DNA from 4 places in the Paraburkholderia sp. FT54 genome. Region 1 is predicted to be linked to each of the others. Evidence: riboswitches for the same ligand, from Rfam matches in the RefSeq annotation. Region 1 holds a riboswitch; each other region holds the start of a gene.
What was found. Region 1 has a riboswitch for cobalamin ahead of cobA (uroporphyrinogen-III C-methyltransferase). Riboswitches for the same ligand answer to the same signal wherever they lie in the genome.

Region 1 (5,570 bases):
CTTGACGCGATAGATCGTGTTCGTTTCGACCAGCCCTTGCAGCGCGGCGATCGCTGCCTCGCGAGAGCGCACATTCGCCTGCACGACCACCGAGTCGAATTCGTCGTGATGGTGGTCGGCGTCGTCGGCGGAGCCGTGGTGATCGTGGCGCAAGTGGATCGTTTCTTCCGATGCCGCTTCGAGGCCCAGCAGCGTGTGCAGATCGAGTTGCCCCATGTGCGCGCGCACGATCTTCACTTGCGGCGGAATTTCTTCGCGAATCGACACTTCAACCGCGCTTTGCTGCGCGTCGTCGAGCAAATCGGTCTTGTTCAGAATCACCAGATCGGCCGCGGACAACTGGTCTTCGAACAATTCGTGCAGCGGCGACTCGTGATCGAGATTCGGATCGGCCTTGCGTTGCGCGTCCACGGCGACGGGGTTGTCGGCGAACTGACCGCTTGCCGCGGCCGGGCCGTCCACCACGGTGAGCACGGCATCCACAGTGAAGCTGTTCTTGATCTGCGGCCAGTTGAAGGCCTGCACCAGCGGTTTCGGCAACGCGAGACCCGAGGTTTCAATCAGCACGTGATCGATCTGGTCGCGGCGCTCCACGAGCTTTTCCATGACCGGGAAAAACTCCTCCTGCACGGTGCAGCACAAGCAGCCGTTCGCCAGTTCATACAAGTGGCCTTCGGTTTCGACGCCGTTTTCATCGCAACCGATCCCGCAGCCCTTGAGGATTTCCCCGTCGATGCCGAGTTCGCCGAACTCGTTGACGATCACCGCGATGCGCTTGCCGCCCGCATGCTGAAGAATATGCCGCAGCAGCGTGGTCTTGCCGCTGCCGAGAAAGCCCGTGACGATGGTGACGGGGATCTTGCGCATTTGAGTTTGCATCGTGAGGTCCATCCGTAGGAGTTGCACGTGCACGCCGGCGTGTCTGTCCACATCGATCAGGCAAACGGGGCACGCGCCCAGCCAGCCACGACAAAAACAAAACACGGGGACGAACGACGGCGTTGCCGCGACAACAGAAAAACAGCAAGCGGGAATGAGTCATGAACGCAGCGCCGCATCCCCGCGGCGTTTGTCCTTCGTTGTCTGGCCGGTATCCGGGCTGGCGAAAGCGCCGCTTCCCCTTCCCGGACGAGTGATTTCTCGCCCAGTGGTGATATGCCGACGCGGCCTTGCGCGTGGACATCGAAGCCGGCTCCGCGGCGCTAATCAACTGAACTTAGCGCCACATTTCGCTTACCGTTGCGGGGGCAGCACAGGTTGACCCGATCCATGGCAGGCGGGCCCCCTGTTTCCCGTTTAACTGCATGCGCACGAGCGCGCACACGAGCACCAAAGTGCGTGCGAGTGTAGGCCCGCGGCCCGGTGCCGTCAAGGAAACACAAGCCGCAAGCGCTTATCGGACGGGGCGCCATGTGCTATCGTATGCGCGCGTTTGGTGCCCGCACATGCATTCGCGTGTGCAGTTAAACGGGAAACAGGCGGCGCTCCATGCGCTCAACCTGTGCTGTCCCCGCAACGGTAAGCGACCTGCGGCGCAAACTTGAGTTCTGTTGCGCCGCGCATGCGTTTTTTCGATGCCACTGTCCGGCACATTCCAGCGAATGCGGACGGGAAGGCAAAGCGCATGAGGCCGCCAGCCCGGATACCGGCCAGACGCGGAGGCGGCGAACCTCAGGGCAACATCGCGCCGCCGGCCGCCGGAATCCGCGAGGGACGGATGTGAAGGCGCTGAAGCACGACGTGGCGCGCTCGCGTATGCAGGTTCTGTGTGGAACCGCTGCGAGCCGCGCATTGCGCCGTGCCTGAATCCGTAGCACTGCATGACCCCAAAGTCCGCCGACTGGCGACCCTTCGCGCTTGATCCCGCCTCGCCTGTCACGACATGGCGCTCGCCATGCACGCCGCGATGACCCGCGCCTGGCTGATCGGCGCCGGCCCCGGCGACGTCGAACTCATGACGCTCAAGGCCACCCGTGCGTTGGCGCAAGCCGACGTGGTGCTGGTCGACGATCTGGTGAATCCCGAGGTGTTGCAGTTCGCGCGAGCGGACGCGCTCGTCGTGTATGTCGGCAAACGCGGCGGCCATCCGTCCACGCCGCAGGACGGCATCGTCGCGCAATTGCTCGAGCATGTGCGGGCCGGTCGCAGCGTCGCGCGTTTGAAAGGCGGCGATCCGTTCGTATTCGGCCGCGGCGGCGAAGAACAGCAGGCGCTGCACGAGGCGGGCATCGAGGTGGAGATCATCAACGGCATCACGGCGGGGATCGCCGCGCCCGCGGCGATCGGCATTCCAGTCACGCATCGCGATCACGCGCAAGGCGTGGTGTTCGTCACCGGACACGGCGCGGGCAGCGGCGAACCCGACTGGGCCGCGCTCGTGGCCACGCGCATGACGCTCGTGATCTACATGGGCATGCGGCGGCTCAACGACATCGTCGGCGCGTTGCTCGCGGCCGGCATGAGCGCCGATACGCCGTGCGCGGCGATCGAATCGGCCACGCGTCCCGAGCAACGTCACGTGCTCGCGCGCCTCGGCGAGTTTGCCGACACTGTCGCGCGTGGCGGACTCGGCTCGCCGGCGATCGTGGTGATCGGCGGTGTCGCGTCGCTTGCGTTGGCCCGCGCGGCCGCGTCTGCCGACGCCGCCACGCCTTCCATGGATGGAGCGGACGCGCCATGAGAACCCTGAGCGTCGGCATTGGTTGCCGTTTGCACAGTTCGGCTGAGCAGATCGAAGCCGCGGTGCGCATCGCGCTTGCCGCGCATTCGTTCGACGAAATCCGCACCGTCGCCTCGCTCGATACCAAAGCTCACGAGGCAGGCCTGCTCGAATTCTGCGCACGTCATGCGCTGCCGTTGACGTTGTTCAGCGTGGATCAGATCGCGTCGCTGGCCGTAGCAGAGCCTTCGGCGGCAGTGCGCGAACATCTCGGCGTGGACGGCGTCTGCGAGCCGTGTGCGTTACTTGCCGCGACGGCGAGGCTCGGTGAATCGACCGCGTTCAATGTGGCTCCGGCGCGCCTCCTCGTTCGCAAGACAGTCCATGCCAGCGTCACCGTGGCGATCGCTTCGAGCGCGGCACACGCCGACCGTGAACGCCCAAACAACGACACTCAGGAACAGAACCTGCCATGAAGACCGATCCCGAATCGCATCAACGCATGACCGAGCGGCGCCGTGAAGGCCACGAGAAAAAACAGGCCAACGCCACCGTCGAAAAAGGCCTGCTGATCGTCAACACCGGCACCGGCAAGGGCAAGACCACCGCCGCGTTCGGCATGGCCGTGCGCGTGCTGGGCCACGGCATGCGCCTTGGCGTCGTGCAGTTCATCAAAGGCGCGTTGCACACGTCCGAGCGCGACTTTCTCGGCGCGATCGCCAACTGCGATTTCGTCACGATGGGCGACGGCTACACCTGGAACACGCAGAACCGCGACGCCGACATCGCGACCGCGCGCAAAGGCTGGGACGAAGCGCGCCGCATGATCGAAAGCGGCGACTATCAGATGGTGATCCTCGACGAGCTGAACACGGTGCTCAAGTACGAGTACCTGCCGCTCGACGAAGTCCTCGCGGTGCTCACCGCGCGCGCGCCGATGCTGCATGTGGTGGTGACCGGCCGTCACGCGCCGGATGCGCTGATCGAAGCGGCCGATCTCGTCACCGAGATGCGCATCGTCAAGCATCCGTATCGCGAGCAAGGCGTGAAAGCGCAGCGCGGCGTGGAGTTCTGAACGATGGCCGCGTGCCCCGCCCTGTTCATCAGCGCGCCCGCTTCGGGCCAAGGCAAGACTACGATCACCGCGGGTCTGGCACGCTACCATCGGCGACTGGGGCGACGCGTGTGCGTCTTCAAGACCGGACCGGACTTTCTCGACCCAATGATTCTGGCGCGCGCGAGCGGCGCGCCCGTGCTCTCGCTCGATCTGTGGATGGTGGGCGAAGCCGCCTGCCGCACGCTGCTCGCGCAGGCGGCTGCGCAAGCCGATCTGATCCTGATCGAAGGCGTGATGGGTTTGTTCGACGGCACGCCGAGCAGCGCCGATCTCTCCACCACGTTCGGCGTGCCGGTGCTCGCGGTGATTTCGGCGAAGGCGATGGCGCAAACCTTCGGCGCGGTCGCCTTCGGTCTCGCGCAATTCCGGCCGCAGGTGCCGTTCTACGGCGTGCTTGCCAATCGCGTCGGCTCCGCGCGGCATGCGCAGATGCTCGAAGAAGCGTTGCCGCCTGGGCTGCGCTGGTGCGGATACATTGCCGCCAGCGATGAAATCGCTCTGCCCGACCGTCACCTCGGCTTGCACCAGGCGGATGAAATCGACGATCTCGACGCGCGCCTCGATCACGCCGCTGATACTTTAGGTCATACCGCGCTGGCCGAATTGCCGCCGCCTGTCGAGTTCGGCACGCCCGCGCCGGAAATACTGCCGCGCCTGCTGGAAGACAAGACGATTGCGATTGCGCGCGACGCCGCGTTCTCGTTCATCTATCCGGCCAACATCGCGCTGCTGGAAGCGCTCGGCGCGCAAGTCGCCTATTTCTCGCCGCTCGCCGACGAAACATTGCCCGACCACGCCGACGCTCTGTATCTTCCCGGCGGCTACCCTGAACTGCACGCCGCCACGCTGGCAAGCAACGCCCGCAGCGCCGCAAGTATTCGCGCGCACGCGGCTGCCGGCAAACCGCTCGTCGCCGAATGCGGCGGCCTGCTCTATCTGCTCGACCAGCTCACCGACACGCACGGCGTGAGCGCACCGATGCTCGGCCTGCTGCCCGGCCACGCGACCATGCAAACGCGCTTCACCGCGCTCGGCATGCAGCAGATCGACAGCCTGCACGGGCCGATGACCGGCCATACGTTTCACTACTCGAAGCTGAACACGTCACTCACGCCGCTGCGTTCGGCCACCCGGCCGCAGGGCGACGCGCCCGGCGAGGCCATCTATCGCGCCGGCTCGATCGTGGCGACTTACATGCACGCTTATTGGCCCTCCAACCCGGCCTTCACGGCCGCCCTGTTCCATGGCGAAGCCTTTTAACGATTCCGAGCGCGACGCCGTCTACCGCGCGATTTACGAACGCCGCGACATGCGCCATTTCGTGCGTGATCCGATCGACCCGACCGTGCTGCAGCGCCTGCTCGACGCGGCGCATCACGCGCCGAGCGTCGGCTTCATGCAGCCGTGGCGGATCGCGCGGATCACCGATCCCGCGCTGCGTGCGGCCTTGCACGACACGGTAGAGAACGAACGCCTCGCGACCGCCGACGCGCTCGGCAAGCGCCGTGAAGAGTTCATGAAGCTGAAAGTGGAAGGCATGCTGGATTGCGGCGAGCTGCTGGTGATGGCGCTGATGGACGGACGCGAGCGCCACATCTTCGGCCGCCGCACGTTGCCGGAGATGGACCTCGCGTCGGTGGCGTGCGCGATCCAGAACATGTGGCTGGCCGCGCGCGCCGAAGGTCTCGGCATGGGCTGGGTGTCGCTGTTCGACGTCGACGCGGTTCGCCGACTGCTGCACATGCCCGAGGGCGCGCGCCCCGTGGCGATTCTGTGTCTGGGCCACGTCGACCG
Region 2 (5,570 bases), 230 kb from region 1:
CAGACGCTCGACCGGCGCGCGCTTCATATGCTTGAGCACCGCGCCGACGAAGTCGCCCATCTCGATCAGCGCGATGTCCGGCAGGCCGTAATGCGCGCGCATCGCGTCTTCGCTCGCGTTGCCGGTGCAGGCGGCCAGATGCATGTAGCCGTTCGCGCGCGCGACGTCGATGCCCTGATGGATCGATGCGATATACGCCGAGCACGAGAAAGGCCGCACGATGCCGGTCGTGCCGAGGATCGACAGGCCGCCGAGAATGCCCAGGCGCGGGTTCATCGTTTTCAGCGCGAGCGCTTCGCCGCCTTCCACGCCGATCGTCACCTCGAAACCGCCGCCATAGGCATGTTCCGCCGCGAGTTCCGCCAGATGCTCGGTGATCATTCTGCGCGGCACCGGGTTGATCGCCGGTTCGCCGACCGGCAGCGTCAGTCCCGCGCGCGTCACCGTGCCGACGCCCGGCCCCGCGCGAAATATCACGCCGGGTTCGGCGACGAGGCGCACGCGGGCGAACACGACCGCGCCGTGGGTGACGTCGGGATCGTCGCCGGCGTCCTTGACGGTGCCAGCTTCGGCGCCTTCGTGGCCATTGCCGGTCAGGCGGCAGAACACCAGCGGCATGGGCACATGCTGGCCCTTCGGCAACACGATCTCCGCGACCTCGCTGACGACACCCGCGAGCAACAGACGCGCCGCCGCCAGCGACGTCGCGGTGGCGCAACTGCCGGTCGTGTAGCCGCTACGCAGCGGCGCGGGTTGTTCGGGCGTTTCTTCGCGCATCAGGGTTCTGGCGATGAGTCGGGTGGATTGGCGTTCGTGGCGCTTGTTGGGTTGGTGGCGTTCGTCTCGTTCGTCTCGTTCGTCGTATTCGTCTCGTTCGTGCCGCACTTGACGTTCATCGCGTTCGTGACGCTCATGGCACCGTCGCCGGCCGGCTTCGTCACCTCCAATAGCGTGATCGGCAACGCCTGCCGCCAGGTATCGAAACCGCCGAGCGGCTGCGCATCCGCGAGCGCGATCCGCGTCAACGTCCCGCCGTGCCGCTCGCGCCATGCCGCCAGCGCCGCCTCACCTTGCAAGGTGACCGCATTCGCGACCAGCCGGCCGCCCTCGCGCAGACTGTCCCAACAGGCCTCCAGCACGCCCGGCACCGTCGCGCCGCCGCCGATGAACACGGCGTCCGGCACCGGCAGTCCCTGCAGCGCTTCGGGCGCGCGGCCTGCCACAAGCTGCAGGCCCGGCACGCCCAACGCATCGCGATTGTGTTCGATGAAGCGCTGCCGCTCTGTGTGCCCTTCAATCGCAATCGCGCGGCAAGCCGGATGCGCGCGCATCCATTCGATGCCGATCGAGCCGCTGCCCGCGCCCACGTCCCACAGCAATTCGCCGGGCGTCGGCGCAAGGCGCGCGAGCGTGATGGCACGCATGTCGCGCTTGGTCAACTGACCGTCGTGGCGAAAGGCGTCGTCGGGCAAGCCGCAGGTCAGCGGCAGACGCGGCGCGCCTTCGGTGGCGCGGCAGTCGAGCGCGATCAGGTTCAGCGCGGCCACCTCGCCCGCGGACCATTGATCCGCACGACCGTCGATGCGCCGCTCCATCTCGCCACCAAGGTGTTCCAGCACGCACATGCGGGTCGCGCCGAAACCGCGTGCATTCAGCAGTTCCGCGAGCGCAGCCGGCGTGCGCCCGTCCGCGCTCAGCACGAACACGCGCGCGCCGTCGTGCAGATGCGCGTTCAGCGTCGGCAAGGGCCGGCCCACCAGCGACACCGTCGCGACGTCCTGCAACGGCCAGCCGAGGCGCGCGGCCGCCAGCGACAACGACGACGGCGCGGGCAGCACCCGCAACTCGCCAGTCGGCAACTGCCGCGCGAGCGTCGCGCCGACGCCGAACAGCATCGGGTCGCCGCTCGCCAGCACGCACACCGCGCCGCCGCGCTCGGCCAGCAACGGCGCGAGGTCGAAGGGACGCGGCCACGCGGCGCGGCGCGCGGCGAGGCGCGCGGGCAGCATCGCCAGATGGCGTTCGCCGCCGTACACCACCGACGCTTCCAGCAAAGCACGCCGCGCGGGCCTTCCCAAACCGGCGAAGCCGTCGTCGCCTATGCCCACCACCGTCAGCCAGGCCGGCATGCATCCATCCTCATTCTGTGTCTTCAAATAATGCGCTGTGCCACGCCGATCAAAGCGTCCAGCCTCGTTGTGCTGTTCGAAAAAAGGCATAATACAGCCGCCGGTGCCCTTCGGGGCCGAAGAGGGAACACAGTGCCGCTGTGGCTGCCCCCGCAACTGTATGCAGCGAGTCCGCCTGCGCTCCGCGCCACTGGTTCGACCGGGAAGGCCGCGGCGGACCATGACCTGCCAGCCAGGAGACCTGCCGGCGAGACTGTTCGTGCCAGCCAACATCGGGCGGGGTGTACCGATGCCGCAGCAATGCCCGCCTCGCGGCATGCTCGGGCCGTCGCGCGACGCTAAACCGGTGTCCGTCTTGAATCAAGCTTCGCCTTCCACCGTTTCATCCGACGCGGCCAGCACGCCGCGGCCCTCGGCGTGTCCGGGGCTGCTGCGCATCGTCGCCGCGCGCGACGGCGGGATTTGCCGGATCAAACTGCCAGGCGGCGAGTTGAGCGCGGCGCAGGCACGGGCGGTCGCCCAGGCCAGCGCGCGGTACGCGGCCGGAGTGATCGAGCTGACCAATCGCGCGAATCTGCAGCTGCGTGGGGTGAAGCGTGGCGAGGAAGCGGCGTTGATTGCGGCTTTGCTCGACGCAGGCCTTGGGCCGGCGACGGGCGCGCAGCGCGCCGCGGATACCATGATGGCGAAGAACGCCGTGAACGCGAACGTGGCGAGCGCCGTGGCCAGGAGCGCCGCCGATGCCACTCGCGCACCCACCGCAACCTCAGCCGACGACGTACGTAACGTGATGATCAGCCCGGCTGCCGGGCGCGATCCGTTCGCACTGTGCGATACACGGCCGCTGTGCGCCGAATTGCTCAGTCTGCTGCAAAGCGAAGCGCGGTTCGCGGCGCTGTCGCCGAAATTCGCGCTGCTGCTGGACGGCGGCGAGCGGCTCGCGAGAGTGGATCATCCGCATGATGTGTGGCTGGCGGCATCGAACGAGGCGGATGGTGTGCGATTTGTGTTCGGGTTGGCCGGTTGTCCGCCTGAGCGCGAAAATGGAAACACCGGCTCGCCATCGCAAAGCCAACATGGCGGTCCTCCCCGCGCGGCTGAAAAAGCGCCCACGGACAGCACTGGCGCGTTGGCCGCAATCCTGCCTTCACAAGTCCCCGCACTGGTACGCGCGCTGCTGCTCACGTTTCTCGACCTCGCCGCCGCCGACGCCACGCGCATGCGTCACCTGTTGGCCGCGCATTGCGCTAACGCGCTACTGCACCACGCCCAGCGATACCTCGACTTCCCCCTGACGCGAAACGCGAAGCTAGCCGGCTGGCATCGCGGCACCGCGGCCGACGCCAGCCTCCGCCTCGGCGCCCACGCGCAACGCGTGCCCGGAACCTGGCACGCAGGCGGCCAGCCGCCGCTCGGACGCCTCGACGCCGACGCCTTGCGCGGCCTCGCCGCCCTTTCGCAGCAGCACGGCAATAGCACGCTTCGCCTGACACCCTGGCAAAGCGTGCTGTTACCCGACGTCGCAACGCACGCCGTCCCCGCCGTGCTGGCCGGCTTGACCGCACTCAGTCTCGCCTGCGATCCCGCGCAAGCCATCACGCGCCTGATCGCCTGCGCCGGATCGACCGGCTGCGCCAGGGGCCTCGCTGACACCAAGGCCGACGCGCTGCGTCTGGCGGCCCGCCTGCCCGCAGGCGTCGACGTGCATCTGAGCGGCTGTGCGCGCTCGTGCGCCGCCGCGCATTGCGCGCCGCACACGCTGCTGGCTGCCGCGCCCGGCCTCTACGACCTTTATCGACGCGACGGCCAGCCCGGTTTCGGCCAGTGCGTCGCGCGCCAACTGACGATCGACCAGGCCGCCGACATGCTCGCACGCCTGGCCCGGAGTGATACCGATGCTTGATTACCTTCGCGACGGTCAGGAGATCTATCGCCAATCCTTCGCGACGATCCGCGCGGAGGCCGACTTGTCGCGCGTTCCCGCCGACCTCGAAAAACTCGCGGTGCGCGTGATCCACGCGTGCGGCATGGTCGATGTGATCGACGATCTGCAATTTTCCGGAGGCGCGGGCGCGGCGGGCCGCACGGCGCTCGCACACGGCGCGCCGATCCTGTGCGATGCCGGCATGGTCGCGCAGGGCATCACGCGTGCGCGGCTGCCAGCGAACAACGAGGTTATCTGCACGCTCGCGCATCCGGACGTGCCGTCGCTCGCACGCGAACTCGGCAATACGCGCTCGGCGGCCGCGCTCGAATTGTGGCGGCCGCATCTGGCGGGCGGCGTCGTGGTGATCGGCAATGCGCCGACCGCCCTCTTTCATCTGCTCGATATGCTCGACGCCGGCGCGGCCAGACCCGCGCTGATTCTCGGCTTTCCAGTGGGCTTCGTCGGCGCCGCCGAATCGAAAGCCATGCTCGCTGACGATAGTCGCGGCGTGCCCTACGTGGTGGTGCAAGGCCGACGCGGCGGCAGCGCGATGGCGGCCGCCGCCGTGAACGCGCTGGCCACGGAGGTCGAATAAATGACGGCGCAAGGACGTTTGTTCGGACTTGGCGTCGGCCCCGGCGACCCGGAACTCATCACGCTCAAAGCGCTGCGCTTGCTGAAGGCGTCGCCGGTGGTCGCGTACTTCGTCGCGAAGGGCAAGAAAGGCAACGCGTTCAGCATCATCGAGGCGCACTTGCACGACGCGCAACAGCATCTGCCGCTGGTCTATCCCGTCACCACCGAAGCGCTCGAACCGCCGCTTTCGTACGAAGCGATCATTGCCGACTTCTACGACACCGCCGCGCAAGTGGTCGCCGCTCACCTCGACGCGGGCCGCGACGTCGCCGTGATCTGCGAAGGCGATCCGTTCTTCTACGGCTCGTACATGTATCTGCACGACCGGCTCGCGGCTCGCTACGAAAGCGAAGTCGTGCCCGGTGTCTGCTCGATGCTCGGCGGCGCTGCCGTGCTCGGCGCGCCGCTCGTGTATCGCAACCAGAGCCTGTCGGTGCTCTCGGGCGTGCTGCCCGAAGACGAATTGCGCCGGCGTCTGGCCGATGCCGACGCCGCCGTCGTGATGAAACTCGGCCGCAACTTCGACAAGGTGCGGCGCGTGCTGGGCGAACTCGGTCTCGCGGACCGCGCGTTGTATGTCGAACGCGCGACGATGGGCAATCAACGCATCGTGCCGCTCGCCGAAGTGGATCCGATGGCGTCGCCGTACTTTTCGCTGCTCGTGGTGCCGGGGGAAAAATGGCAAGGATGAACGCGCCGGCGATCGTGATCCTCGGCGCGGGCGCGTTGGCGACGGCGCGGCGCATTCAGGCGCTGTATGCCGGTAGCCAGGTGCATGCGCTGCAGGGACGCGTCGAAGCGGACGTGTCGTACCGCGAACTCGGCGCGCATCTGCGGGATCTGTATGCGCGCGGCACGCCGATCGTCGCGTTGTGCGC
Region 3 (5,570 bases), 970 kb from region 1:
GCATGGACAACCGGCCGCCCTATCTCGACGACCGCACGCCCGCGCAGCTCGAAGCGACCTATGCGGCGCGCCGGATCGACTACCTCGTCGGCGGCGCGGATGACGATCCGCAGCAGAGCGCGCTCGACAGAACCTGCGCCGCCGAGGCGCAGGGGCCGCAGCGCGTCGCGCGCGCCGAGGCGTACTTCAGGTATATCCGGTCGCGTCATCCGGAGGGCCTGAAGCAGAGCTTTCATATCGTGCCGGGCGTGGGGCACAACGGTGCGCGCATGCTGACGTCGGTGTGCGCGCTGGCGGCGATGTTCGACACTCGGGGATGCGAGCAATGAGCGAAACGACCTTCAATCAGCGTGGCGATAGCGGGTCCGGAGCCGATGAATCGAACGCCTTGAGTCCGTCGATGGTGCGGCGCGCGATCTTCGCCTCCATCCTCGGCAACGGGCTCGAGTGGTTCGACTTTCTGATCTATGGCTACTTCGCGAAGATCATCGCGCAAGTGTTCTTTCCCGGCGGCAGCGGATTCGTGTCGATCATGCTGACGCTCGCCACATTCGCCGTCGGTTTCGTCGTGCGGCCAATCGGCGGCATTCTGCTCGGCATCTACGCGGACCGCGCGGGGCGCCGCAAAGCGCTTTCGCTGCTGATCATTTCGATGGCGGCCAGCACGCTGCTGATGGGCCTCACGCCGGGTTATGCGCGCATCGGCATCGCGGCACCGCTGCTGGTGGTGCTCGCCCGTCTGTTGCAAGGGCTCTCAGTGGGCGGACAGTTCGCGACGGCGTCGGCGATGCTGGTCGAGTATGCGCCGCCGCACAAGAAGATGTTTTACGGCAGCTTCAACATGTCGGCGCAGGCCTTCGCGTTGCTGTTGTCGTCCGGGGTCGGCTATCTGCTGACCACGCAGCTCACGCATGAGCAACTGGTGGCATGGGGCTGGCGTCTGCCGTTTCTGTTCGGCGCGTTGGCGGGGCCGTTTGGCTTCTACATCCGGCATCGCGTGGCCGAGTCGCCGGAGTTCGAGCGGCTGCTCGATCACAAGGACAAGCCGCCGCGCGTCACGATCCGCCAGTTCTTCCGCGACAACGGCAACGCGGCGATCTGCGCGATGGGCGTGATCATCGTCGGGGCCGCAACCAATTATGTGTGGCACTCGTATCTGTCGGTGTATGTCGAACGGCAATTGCATCTGCCGCTTTCCACCGCCTTGCTCGGCGCGTTCGTGTCCGGCGTGCTCAATCTGTTTCTGTTTCCGTTGTCGGGCAAGCTCGCCGATCGTTATGGCGCGTACCGATTGTTCTATCCGATCGTGATCGCCTGGATGGTCTGCGTGTATCCGGTCTATCACTTCGTGGTGACGAATCCGACGCCGGGGCATCTGTTCATCGCGCAGATGGTCGCGACGGTGTTCCTCGCCGCGATGTCTGGCGCGCATCCCGGCATGCTCGCGACCTTGTTCCCGGTACGCAGCCGTTCGGCGGGCGTGGCGCTCTCGTACAACATCGCGGTGACGCTGTTCGGCGGCATGGCGCCGCTCACCATCACCGGCTTGACACGCGTGACCGGCAGCAGTCTCACGCCCGCGTTCTATCTGATCTTTGCCGGCTTCGTGTCGCTCGCGATGGTGTACTTCACGCGCGCCGGACGCATCTCGGGCGGCGCGGCGGCGAGGCCCGCCACTCATTGATCAACCACGAGCTCATTGCATGACCCAGCCTTTCATGACAGATGACGAACGCGCGCCGAATGAGCATCCGGTCGCGGTCGTCGCAAGCCGGCATCTGCGCGTCACGACGCAAGCCGGAAGCGGAACCGTGCCCGTATTTTCGAACGATGACTGGCTAGCGCCGACGCGCGAAGTCCAACGCGCCGTGATTCTGATTCATGGCCGCCTGCGCAACGGCGACACGTATTTCGAACTCGCGCAGCGTTCTTGCGCGCTCGCCGGCGGCAGCGCGGCCGATACGCTGCTGATCGTGCCGCAGTTTCTCGCGACCGCGGATGTCGAGGCGCATGAGGTGCCGTCGTCCACGCTGCATTGGGACTGGACCAGCTGGATGGGCGGCGAGAACGCCGAAGGTCCGGCGCCGATCAGTTCGTTTGATGTGCTCGACGCCATTCTGCATACGCTTGCTTCGGGCGAGCAGTTCGCGTCGCTTGCCGAGGTGGTGATCGCGGGACACTCCGGCGGCGCGCAGGTCGTGCAGCGCTATGCAGTGGTGGCGCGCGACGACGCGTCGCTCGCGGCGCGCGGTATTGCGCTGCGCTATGTGGTCGCGAATCCTTCGTCGTACGTGTACTTCGATGCGATGCGGCCAGCGGCATCCGGCGAATTCGCGGCGTTCGATCAGGCGATGTGTCCGTCGTTCAATCGCTGGAAGTATGGGCTCGAGGATTTGCCCGCTTACGCAAGCGGCTCGGGTGACGCTGCGTCCGCTGCGGCGCTCGAAGCGCGCTATGCGCAGCGTGACGTCACCGTGCTGCTCGGCGGCGCGGATTGCGATCCGCAGCATCCGGCGCTCGACCGTTCATGCGCCGCGCAAACGCAAGGGGATCACCGGCTCGGGCGCGGACTGGCATTTGCGCGCTATATGGCGTTGCGGCATCCGGAAGGATTGGCGAAGCATCGGACGTTTGTGATCGATGGTGTCGGGCACGATGCGAAGGGGATTTTCGCGTCGGCGCAGGGGCTAGCGGCTTTGTTCGGGACCGGCCTATAAGGTGCGCCACCAAGGCACCGTCTTGAGGCAATCGGAGTGCACGGGCACGAAGTGTGCTGCCGCGCTAATGCTACCTGTGAGTGACTTCAAGGACCGCGCCGCCATGAACCGAACCCGATTGCTTGCCACCGCCTTTGCCGCTGCGTCGCTTGGCGCGTTGCTACCATGCAGCGCAAATGCCGATGACGCGCCTAGCCCGTGTACATCGCTGAAACGGATAGTGGCGGCCGCACCTGGCGGCCTCGCCTCGTTGACGCCGGACGACGGCAAAGGCGTCGCGCAACCCTACGGCGACGATGCGCAATGTTCGGCGAGCGGCGCTGCATATCAATGCACGTGGACGCCGCATCACGACGCCGGTTCGAACGCCGACGCGCTGCAAGCTGTCGCGGCGGACGTCGCATCGTGTCTGCCGGACGCGACGCATGATCAGAATTCGCCGGGACGTCAGCACTTTTATCTGGGCGCGAAGGGCAAGCGCACCGACATCACCGTGACGCCGACCGCTTCGAACAAGCTGCGTCTGGTGGTATCAGGCAAGTAAAGCAAGTCGCCGTGCGAAGCGGCTAGCGTGACGCTGGCCACCACGTCCAGCCGCGCGATGAGCACCGCAACTCGATCATCGAAAGCGGCGCGATTTCAATGTGCGGAAACACAACGGGCGACGCGCCGAGCACATACACGATCGCTGCCCGGAGCACCGGCGCGTGGGTGACGGCGATCACGTTGCGCGGACGGTTCGATGCACGATCCGTCGCGCCGTTGAGCGCATCAAGCCATTCTCCTACCCGCTTCACCAGTTGACTGAACGACTCGCCGCCATGCGGCGCGGCGTCGGGATCGAGTGTCCATGCGGCGAGGTCTTGCGGCGCTTCGGCAGCGAGTTCGGCGAGCCGCCGTCCCTGCCATATGCCGTAGTTCAGGTCCGCCAGACCGGCGTCGACCGATGCGATGAGGCCCAAGGCCGCTGCCGTATCGCGCGCGCAGATGGCCGGGCTGACGAAAGCGGCCGCGTTGTCCGCGATCGCGAAACGCGTGCGGGCGGCGTGGGCTTCGGCGAGACCGCGGGTGTCGAGCGGGTCATCGACGGGAAAACGGCCTGCCCGCTGGGCGGCGGTCGATGCGTGACTGACCAGTAACAGCCGTGTGTCCATTCCGTTCATGTCCTGTGAAGCCACGCGCCGAAGCCAGACGCGGGTGCGGCTCAAGCGTACGTTTTGCGTTGCCGGGTGCCGAAGTTTAGCGCGTAGAATAGCGGGACTGCGAAGCGCGGAAGCCGGTGAGAGCCCGGCGCGGTCGCGCCACTGTAATCGGCAGCACAAGCCGAAAGCCAGACCTGAGCTTCGCACCTATCCTATGCAATGACTATCGGGGCGCGTTACCCCAGGAGATGTCCATCATGAACGAAGCTGTTTTCGATTCAGCCAGTCAACCCGTTGCTCAACCCACCCCGATTCCGCTGCGCGAGTTGCTGCCTTGGGTCGTGTTCGGCGGTTTGCTGCTGTTGCTCGCGCTTTACTTCGTGGGTGCGGAACAGGGTGCCACTTCGCTGGTGCCGGGCATGTACGTGCATGAGTTCGTGCACGACGGCCGCCATCTGCTCGGCTTTCCCTGCCACTGACGGAGTCGACCATGGTTGGTAAATTGTTGGTACGCGGCATGCTTGCAGGCATCGCCGCGGGACTCCTCACGTTCGGCTTTGCCCGGGTGGTGGGCGAGCCGCAGGTCAATCAGGCGATTTCATTCGAAGAAAAAGCCGACGCCGCGAAAGGCGAGGCTGCTGAACCTGAGATCGTGAGCCGTGATACGCAGCGGGGTATCGGCTTGTTGACTGGCGTGGTGACTTACGGCGCGGCATTCGGCGGATTGTTCTCGCTGGTGTTCGCGTACGCCTATGGGCGCGTGGGCGCATTGAGTCCGCGCGCGTTGTCCGCGTGGCTTGCGCTCGGCGCGTTCATTGCGCTGGCGATCGTGCCGAATCTGAAGTATCCGGCGAACCCGCCTTCGGTCGGCGATCCTGAGACGATCGGGACGCGGACTGGTTTGTTCTTCCTGATGATTGCGATCTCGCTGGCGGCGATGGTGTTTTCGCTCAAGGTGCGGCGCCGTGCGGCTATCAAGCTTGGCGCGTGGAATGGGTCGATTGTGGGGGCGGTGGTGTTCATCGTGATCATCGCCGCGGTGCAGTTGTCGATGCCGACTATCAACGAGGTGCCGGAGGCTTTCCCGGCGGTGCTGCTGTGGAAGTTTCGCGTCGCGGCGCTGGGTATGCAGGCGATTATGTGGGCGACGATCGGGCTGCTTTTTGGGGCGCTGGTCGAGCGGAGTGCGTTTATGCGGGTGGGGGGAAGGTCGGCGGCGAAATCGGTTTGAGGTTTGGATTTGATGAGCGCAACCGCTTTGGTGGTTGCGCTCTGCGCTTTTTGCGCGTCGGCGCCGCGTTTCGCGCGCAGTGGTCAGGAAGGGTTCTGCTTCAAGGAGTTGGGGCGGTTGTGGGGTGGTTATCCACAGGCTTAGGAACAATTTCTGTGGGTAACTCTCGGAGGCGCTCAAACCTTCCTTGTTTGAAGCTGGGCGGCTGAACGATTGTGTACGCCACCAATCGCGGGGCGATCATTCTGGCCGCCACAGAGAACTTATCAGGTCCGGTCTTCGCCTGCCACCCCATCCGCAAATCAAGCCTCGCCGGCACGAGCACCCGGTTAATGCCCGGCAACTCTAGTCCCCGCTTACACGATCCCGGCCCACTCCGCCTGCTTCCATCAAGCACCGGAGATACCAGACCAATTTCCCATCGCAGCTATGCAGACGGTTGAACCGGTCCCGCTCGTGACGACGTCGGGCGGCTATGCG
Region 4 (5,570 bases), on a different replicon from region 1:
GCGCCGCGGCGAGTTATACGAGTAGGCCGTTTCATAGTCCTTGTCCAACAGGTTCTGGATTTGCGCGGCCACGTACCATGCTTTCGTGATGTTGTAGCGCGCCGACAGATTCACCACGCCATAGCCGCCCAGTTTGCCGCTGCTGTCATTGCTCGGGCCGCTCACGATCCACTCGCCGCCGACGCGCCACCCGGCGATGCTGCGGTTCACCGTCAGCGCGCCGAAGCGCCGCGCACGCCGCACGAGGTCGGTATCGTTGTCGAGGTCGACGGGATTTTGCAGCGTCACCGACGCGCGCACGTCCGTCTTGCCGACATGGCCGCTCCACGATCCCTCGAGCCCCTGCACCTTCGCATGACCGACGTTCTCGGCCAGATAGATGCCGGGCGTCACCTGCTCGTAGTCGATCAGATTCGAATAGCGCGTCTGGAATGCGCTCAAGCGCATCACGCCGAGCGCATTCGATGCGTACTGCAGCGCGGCTTCGAGCGAATGGCTGCGCTCCGGCTGGATCGACGGATTGCCGCTGAACGGATAGTACAGATCGTCGAAGCTCGGCGCGCGAAACGAATCCGAATAGCTTGCGGTCACCTTCCAATGACCGGTGATGTCGAAGCCATAGCCGAGATAGTAACTGTTCGCTCCGCCGAAATCGGAATACTGGTCGCGCCGCACGTTGGCCTGAATCTGGTTGCGCCCAAAGCGTCCTGTATAGCCGACGAAGCCCGAATCCACATGCCGGTCCGGCGGCGCGAACGTGTCGGAGTCGAGGCTCTGGTCGAGATGCTCATAGCCGACCTGCAGCTTCTGCTGCGCGGCCAGCGCGAAATCGTTTTGCCACGTGTACTGGCGATTGTCGGTATCGAAGCGGCCGTTGTACACGCCGTTCGTGTTCGACACGCTGCGGTCGTCGCCTTCCGCGACGATCAAGTGCGTCGTCCACCAGTCGGTCAGCTTGCCGTTCGCGAACACCGAGACCTGGCGCACTTTGCTATACAGGTTGTTCAGATCGGTTGGTACGCCGTACGCATTGTCGTAGCTGTCGTTGCCGTTCGACTGAAAGTAGCTGGCGCCGGCGTCCCATTTGTCGTTGAACTTGTGGCGCAGCGAAGCCGAGATGCTCTCGTTCAGATAGCCGTTCGCATTCGGATTGGCGTTGGGCGCCTCCTGCGGATTGAGTGAAGAGAAGCCGTCGTCCTTCGATCGCGCGAGCGAAATGCTGAAGGTCGTGTTGCCGTCTTTATCCAATGCGCCGTTCACGCCCGCCTGCTGCGTTTGCGTGTGATAGCTGCCGTAGCCCAGCGAAAAATTGAAACGCGGCGGGTGGTCGCCGCCCTCTTTCGTGAACACCTGCACCACGCCGCCGATCGCGCCCGAGCCGTACAACGCCGACACGTTGCCGTTCACCACCTCGACGTGATCGGTCTGGTCGAGCGGAATCTGCGCGAGTTGCGGCGCGCCCAGGCTCACCGAATCGACCCGCACGCCGTCGATCAGCAGCAGCGACTGCGTCGACGACGCGCCGCGCAAGTAGAGGCTAGTCGTCGAACCAGGGCCACCTGTGCGCGAGATTTGCGCGCCCGGCGCGAGTTGCAGGAGGCCGGGCAGATCGGTCGCGGTGGTGTCGGCGATATCCTGCTGATCGAACAGCGACGTCTGCGGGATCGTGTCGGCGAGTGCTTGCGGCCCGCGCTCCGCGGTCACCACCACGGGCGACAGCACCGCCGAAGACGGCTCGGCAGCCGATGAATCCGCCGGCACGGACGAAGCAGATGACGAAGGCGCGCCTTGCGCATGCACGACGATCGGCAAGCCCGCGAAGGCGAGCAGCGCCGCGCGGGCGAGGGGGGACTGCATGGGATGAAAGTCCTGTGGATAGCGTGCGCGGCCCGCTTCCCCGCAGGCCGATGCGTAACGAGGCGCCCGCGTATTTAACATTGTCGCGCGTGACGTGCCTCTCCCTCTGGCCGGTATCCGGGCTGGCGACACATCGATTCCGCCTTCCCACGCGTGACGCGCAGTGGCACACTCGCGAGTTGAACTTCCAACACGCGGTCAGGATCGACTTGCATGACGAATGCGGTCGCTTACCGTTGCGGGGGCAGCGCAGGTTGGCGCGTTCAGGCGAACGGCGCGCCCTGCTTCCCGTTTAACTGCGCGCGCCGTTGAGAAGCGCACGCGGGCACCAGAGTGCGGGCAGTTTATGAGCGGACTCGGGGTCCGTCAAGAATGGTGGCGACGCAGGCCATCCGTTCTGTTAAGTGCAGGCTATTGTCCGACGCATGAGTACTTTTTCATCATAAGGTCGATAAAAGCCTGCACAAAGCGATGTTGTTACGTCTCGAAACGAGACAATTGTCGGAACCTGCGACATTCCGCGCTAAAATGCGATGTCTTTAGAGGACGCAGCAGATGCTCACCGAACTCGAAACACTTTCACAGAATATCGGCAAGCTGATCGCGATCAGCCAACGCCACAATGAAGCGCGACTCGCGCTCGAAGAGCAGCTCGCCCAATCGCGCGCCGACGTCGAAGCTACGCGCACGGAACTTGCACTGCTGCGCGAGGAACGAAACGCGTTGCAGGCCGAACGCGACGCGCTGTCCGCGAAGATCGACGACGCTCAGGTGCGCCTGAATGCGATCCTCGAAAAGCTGCCGCGTGCCCGTGCGCACAGCGAGCCGGACAACCAGCTCGATCTGCTCGAGCCCGCTCAGCACGAAGCCGAAGCCGCGAGCGACGTGACCCGCCACGGAGAAAATGCATGACCACCAAGCAGATCGAAGTATCGATTCTCGGCGTGCCCTATCGCCTTGCCTGCTCGCCGGAAACGGAAGCCGCGCTGCTCGAAACGGTCGCACGCGTCGACGCCGAAATGTCGAAGATCCGCAATAGCAGCAACGTGCGCGGCACGGATCGCATTGCTGTCATGGCTGCGCTCTCGCTGGCATCGGAACTGCTTAAGCTGCAATCGAGCGTGAGGCACGGAGAAGCATTTCCCGCTGAGGAAATCCGGCGTACAATGCATCAAATGAACGAACAACTAGGTACTGTGATTGAGCAGTACAGCATGCAGTAAGTATCGTGTGTGTGTTATCGTGCAGCCGGTCCTGAGATCGGCGGCGGATTCAAACGAAGTGCGTGAGCACAAGGCGTGCAAGATTCAGCAAACGTTTGAGTTCAATCGGTAGTTCGTCATTCAGCTTCATCGGTTTAGCTTCCCTGCCTGGTTCGCCAAGGTCATATATTCCTTGAACCAATGCCATGTGCACGGTTGCGGAAATTTGTAGCACGGGTGTGCGCGTCACTCTGTCTGATGTACCCGAAGTGTTGCTAACTGCGACCAATTCTGAACCCCCGGTTCAGGATGCCGGCCTAGCGGCTAAGGCGGGGACCTTATTTAGAACGGCATCGGACTTCGGTTCGGTGCCGTTTTTCTTTGGGCGCTGTTTTTTGTACGCCGATTTCTTCCGCATCTTCAACCTCTTAACGTTCAATTCGATTCATGCGCTACTGGCTAATGAAGTCCGAACCGGACGAAGCAAGCATCGACCATCTCGCCACCGCCCCGCGACGCACGTTGCCGTGGACCGGCGTGCGCAACTATCAGGCGCGCAATTTCATGCGCGACATGATGCAGGTCGGCGACGGTGTGCTGTTCTATCACTCGAGCTGTCCTGAGCCCGGCATCGCGGGTATCGCCGAAGTATCGTCCACCGCGTATCCGGATCCCACGCAGTTCGACAAGAAGAGTCCTTATTACGACGCGAAGTCGTCGCAGGAAACGCCGCGCTGGGTGCTGGTCGACGTGGTGTTCAAGAAGAAGATCCCTCTGATTCCGCTCGCCGCGCTGCGCGAACACGACGAACTCAAGGACATGCGCGTGCTCGCCAAAGGCAACCGACTGTCCATCACCCCGGTGACCGAAGCCGAATGGCGCTTCATCACCAGGCGGCTCGCTTGAGGTCGAGTCGTTGATGATGCGCGACGCGTATTCATGCACATGCAAACGTTAAAGCAACGTCGAAACAGGGAACCAAGCTCAGGTTACAAGCGCCTAACGGACTCGCAAACGCCGTGCCATTGCGCGGCGTTCGCTCCAATCGTGCACAAACTGTTCAAGCAAGGAGTCCAACAATGACGAAAAACACCGCACGTGCACTCGCTTTCGCTCTCGCATGCGCCGCGCCCGCCGCGCTCGCACTGACGCCGGCCATGGCGCGCGCGCAAAGTGCCGGGCAGTATCAGCCAGCCGGCGTGCTCTCGCTGAACGCACAGGCCAGCGCTGAAGTGCCGCAGGACGTGGTCGACATCACGCTGTTCTACGAGCAGGAAGCGAGCGATCCGTCGGCGCTCACGTCAACGCTGAACCAGCGCGCCGATTCGGCGCTGCAAAAGGCCAAAGGTGTGAGCGGCGTGACCGCACGTACGGGCTCGTTCTCGATCTATCCGTCCACCGACCGTGACGGGCGCATTTCCGCATGGCGCGGCCGCACGGAGATCGTGCTCGAATCGCACGACTTCGCTGCGGCGTCGAAGCTCGCGGGCCAAATGGCATCGATCATGCAAGTCGGCAATGTGCAATTCTCCCTGTCGCCTGAAGCGCAGCGCGCGGCTGAGCAGAAGCTCACCGGCGAAGCGATCAGGTCGTTTCGCGAGCAGGCCGCTTCGTCCGCGCAGGCGTTCGGCTACAGCGGTTATTCGATTCGTGAGGTCAACGTCGGCCACAACGGCGTGATGCCGCGTCCGGTGATGATGATGAGCGCGCGCGCCATGGGCGGCGATGCGAAGGCCTCGGCGCCGGTGCCGATCGAAGGCGGCACGTCGACCGTGACCGTCAATGTGTCAGGCTCGGTGCAGATGAAATAACGCGTTCTTCGCTAGAAGCACTGCTTTGAGCAGTTAGGGATAAAGCCACGGCACGCCGTGGCTTTATCCATTTGGCCACTCGCTACGATAACGCGTAGCGATCAGCTCGCGCTGACCGCCTGCGCCGGTTCACGGCGTGCGCGGCGATAAGACCACACCAGCATGGCGATACCGGCGAGGATCATCGGCAGCGACAGCCATTGGCCCATGGAAAGGCCCATGGCGAGCAGACCGAGGAAGTCGTCCGGTTCACGTGCGAATTCGACCGTGAAGCGCGCGAGGCCGTAGCCGATCAGAAACACGGCGGAAATCGCGCCCATCGGCTTCGGTTTGCGCGAGAAGAAGAACAGCACGAAGAACAGCGCGACGCCTTCCAGCGCGATTTCATACAGTTCCGAAGGATGGCGCGGCAACATGTGATATTGCGCGAACACTTCGTTCAGATGCCATTGCGCGGCCAGTTGCGGATGCGCGGCGAGCCACGTGGCGTCGTCGGGCGCGGCGCCCGGAAACAGCATGGCCCACGGCGCCGCCGGATCGGTCACGCGGCCCCACAACTCGCCGTTGATGAAGTTGCCGAGGCGCCCCGCCGCGAGGCCGGTGGGCACCATCGGCGCGACGAAGTCGGTGACCTGCAGCCACGAGCGTTTGCGCTGATACGCGAACAGCACCATGGCCAGCGTCACGCCGAGGAAGCCGC

Region 2: it holds a riboswitch for cobalamin, as region 1 does, so the genes downstream of both, RI103_RS25880 (oxidoreductase) here and cobA (uroporphyrinogen-III C-methyltransferase) in region 1, are expected to answer to the same signal.
Region 3: it holds a riboswitch for cobalamin, as region 1 does, so the genes downstream of both, RI103_RS31375 (CbtB-domain containing protein) here and cobA (uroporphyrinogen-III C-methyltransferase) in region 1, are expected to answer to the same signal.
Region 4: it holds a riboswitch for cobalamin, as region 1 does, so the genes downstream of both, RI103_RS15050 (TonB-dependent receptor domain-containing protein) here and cobA (uroporphyrinogen-III C-methyltransferase) in region 1, are expected to answer to the same signal.

The regions. Positions count from the first base shown of each region.
Region 1 covers NZ_CP134196.1:1,640,910-1,646,479, forward strand. Annotated here, with positions in the region: gene cobW (cobalamin biosynthesis protein CobW) at 1-879, opposite strand, end outside; cobalamin riboswitch at 1,068-1,349, opposite strand; cobalamin riboswitch at 1,417-1,669, shown strand; gene cobA (uroporphyrinogen-III C-methyltransferase) at 1,907-2,680, shown strand; gene RI103_RS26880 (cobalamin biosynthesis protein) at 2,677-3,135, shown strand; gene cobO (cob(I)yrinic acid a,c-diamide adenosyltransferase) at 3,132-3,734, shown strand; gene RI103_RS26890 (cobyrinate a,c-diamide synthase) at 3,738-5,036, shown strand; gene bluB (5,6-dimethylbenzimidazole synthase) at 5,020-5,570, shown strand, end outside.
Region 2 covers NZ_CP134196.1:1,413,484-1,419,053, reverse strand. Annotated here, with positions in the region: gene RI103_RS25890 (cobalt-precorrin-5B (C(1))-methyltransferase) at 1-777, opposite strand, end outside; gene cbiE (precorrin-6y C5,15-methyltransferase (decarboxylating) subunit CbiE) at 777-2,129, opposite strand; cobalamin riboswitch at 2,214-2,393, shown strand; gene RI103_RS25880 (oxidoreductase) at 2,446-4,032, shown strand; gene RI103_RS25875 (precorrin-8X methylmutase) at 4,025-4,651, shown strand; gene RI103_RS25870 (precorrin-2 C(20)-methyltransferase) at 4,652-5,383, shown strand; gene cobJ (precorrin-3B C(17)-methyltransferase) at 5,380-5,570, shown strand, end outside.
Region 3 covers NZ_CP134196.1:2,612,018-2,617,587, reverse strand. Annotated here, with positions in the region: gene RI103_RS31400 (alpha/beta hydrolase) at 1-329, shown strand, start outside; gene RI103_RS31395 (MFS transporter) at 326-1,684, shown strand; gene RI103_RS31390 (alpha/beta fold hydrolase) at 1,704-2,717, shown strand; gene RI103_RS31385 (hypothetical protein) at 2,821-3,261, shown strand; gene RI103_RS31380 (histidine phosphatase family protein) at 3,284-3,871, opposite strand; cobalamin riboswitch at 3,936-4,078, shown strand; gene RI103_RS31375 (CbtB-domain containing protein) at 4,117-4,338, shown strand; gene RI103_RS31370 (CbtA family protein) at 4,350-5,090, shown strand; gene RI103_RS39755 (transposase) at 5,436-5,570, opposite strand, start outside.
Region 4 covers NZ_CP134195.1:3,240,694-3,246,263, forward strand. Annotated here, with positions in the region: gene RI103_RS15050 (TonB-dependent receptor domain-containing protein) at 1-1,857, opposite strand, end outside; cobalamin riboswitch at 1,948-2,205, opposite strand; gene RI103_RS15055 (ATPase) at 2,413-2,769, shown strand; gene RI103_RS15060 (cell division protein ZapA) at 2,766-3,080, shown strand; RNA gene ssrS (6S RNA) at 3,218-3,399, shown strand; gene RI103_RS15070 (EVE domain-containing protein) at 3,507-3,965, shown strand; gene RI103_RS15075 (SIMPL domain-containing protein) at 4,139-4,870, shown strand; gene lgt (prolipoprotein diacylglyceryl transferase) at 4,972-5,570, opposite strand, start outside.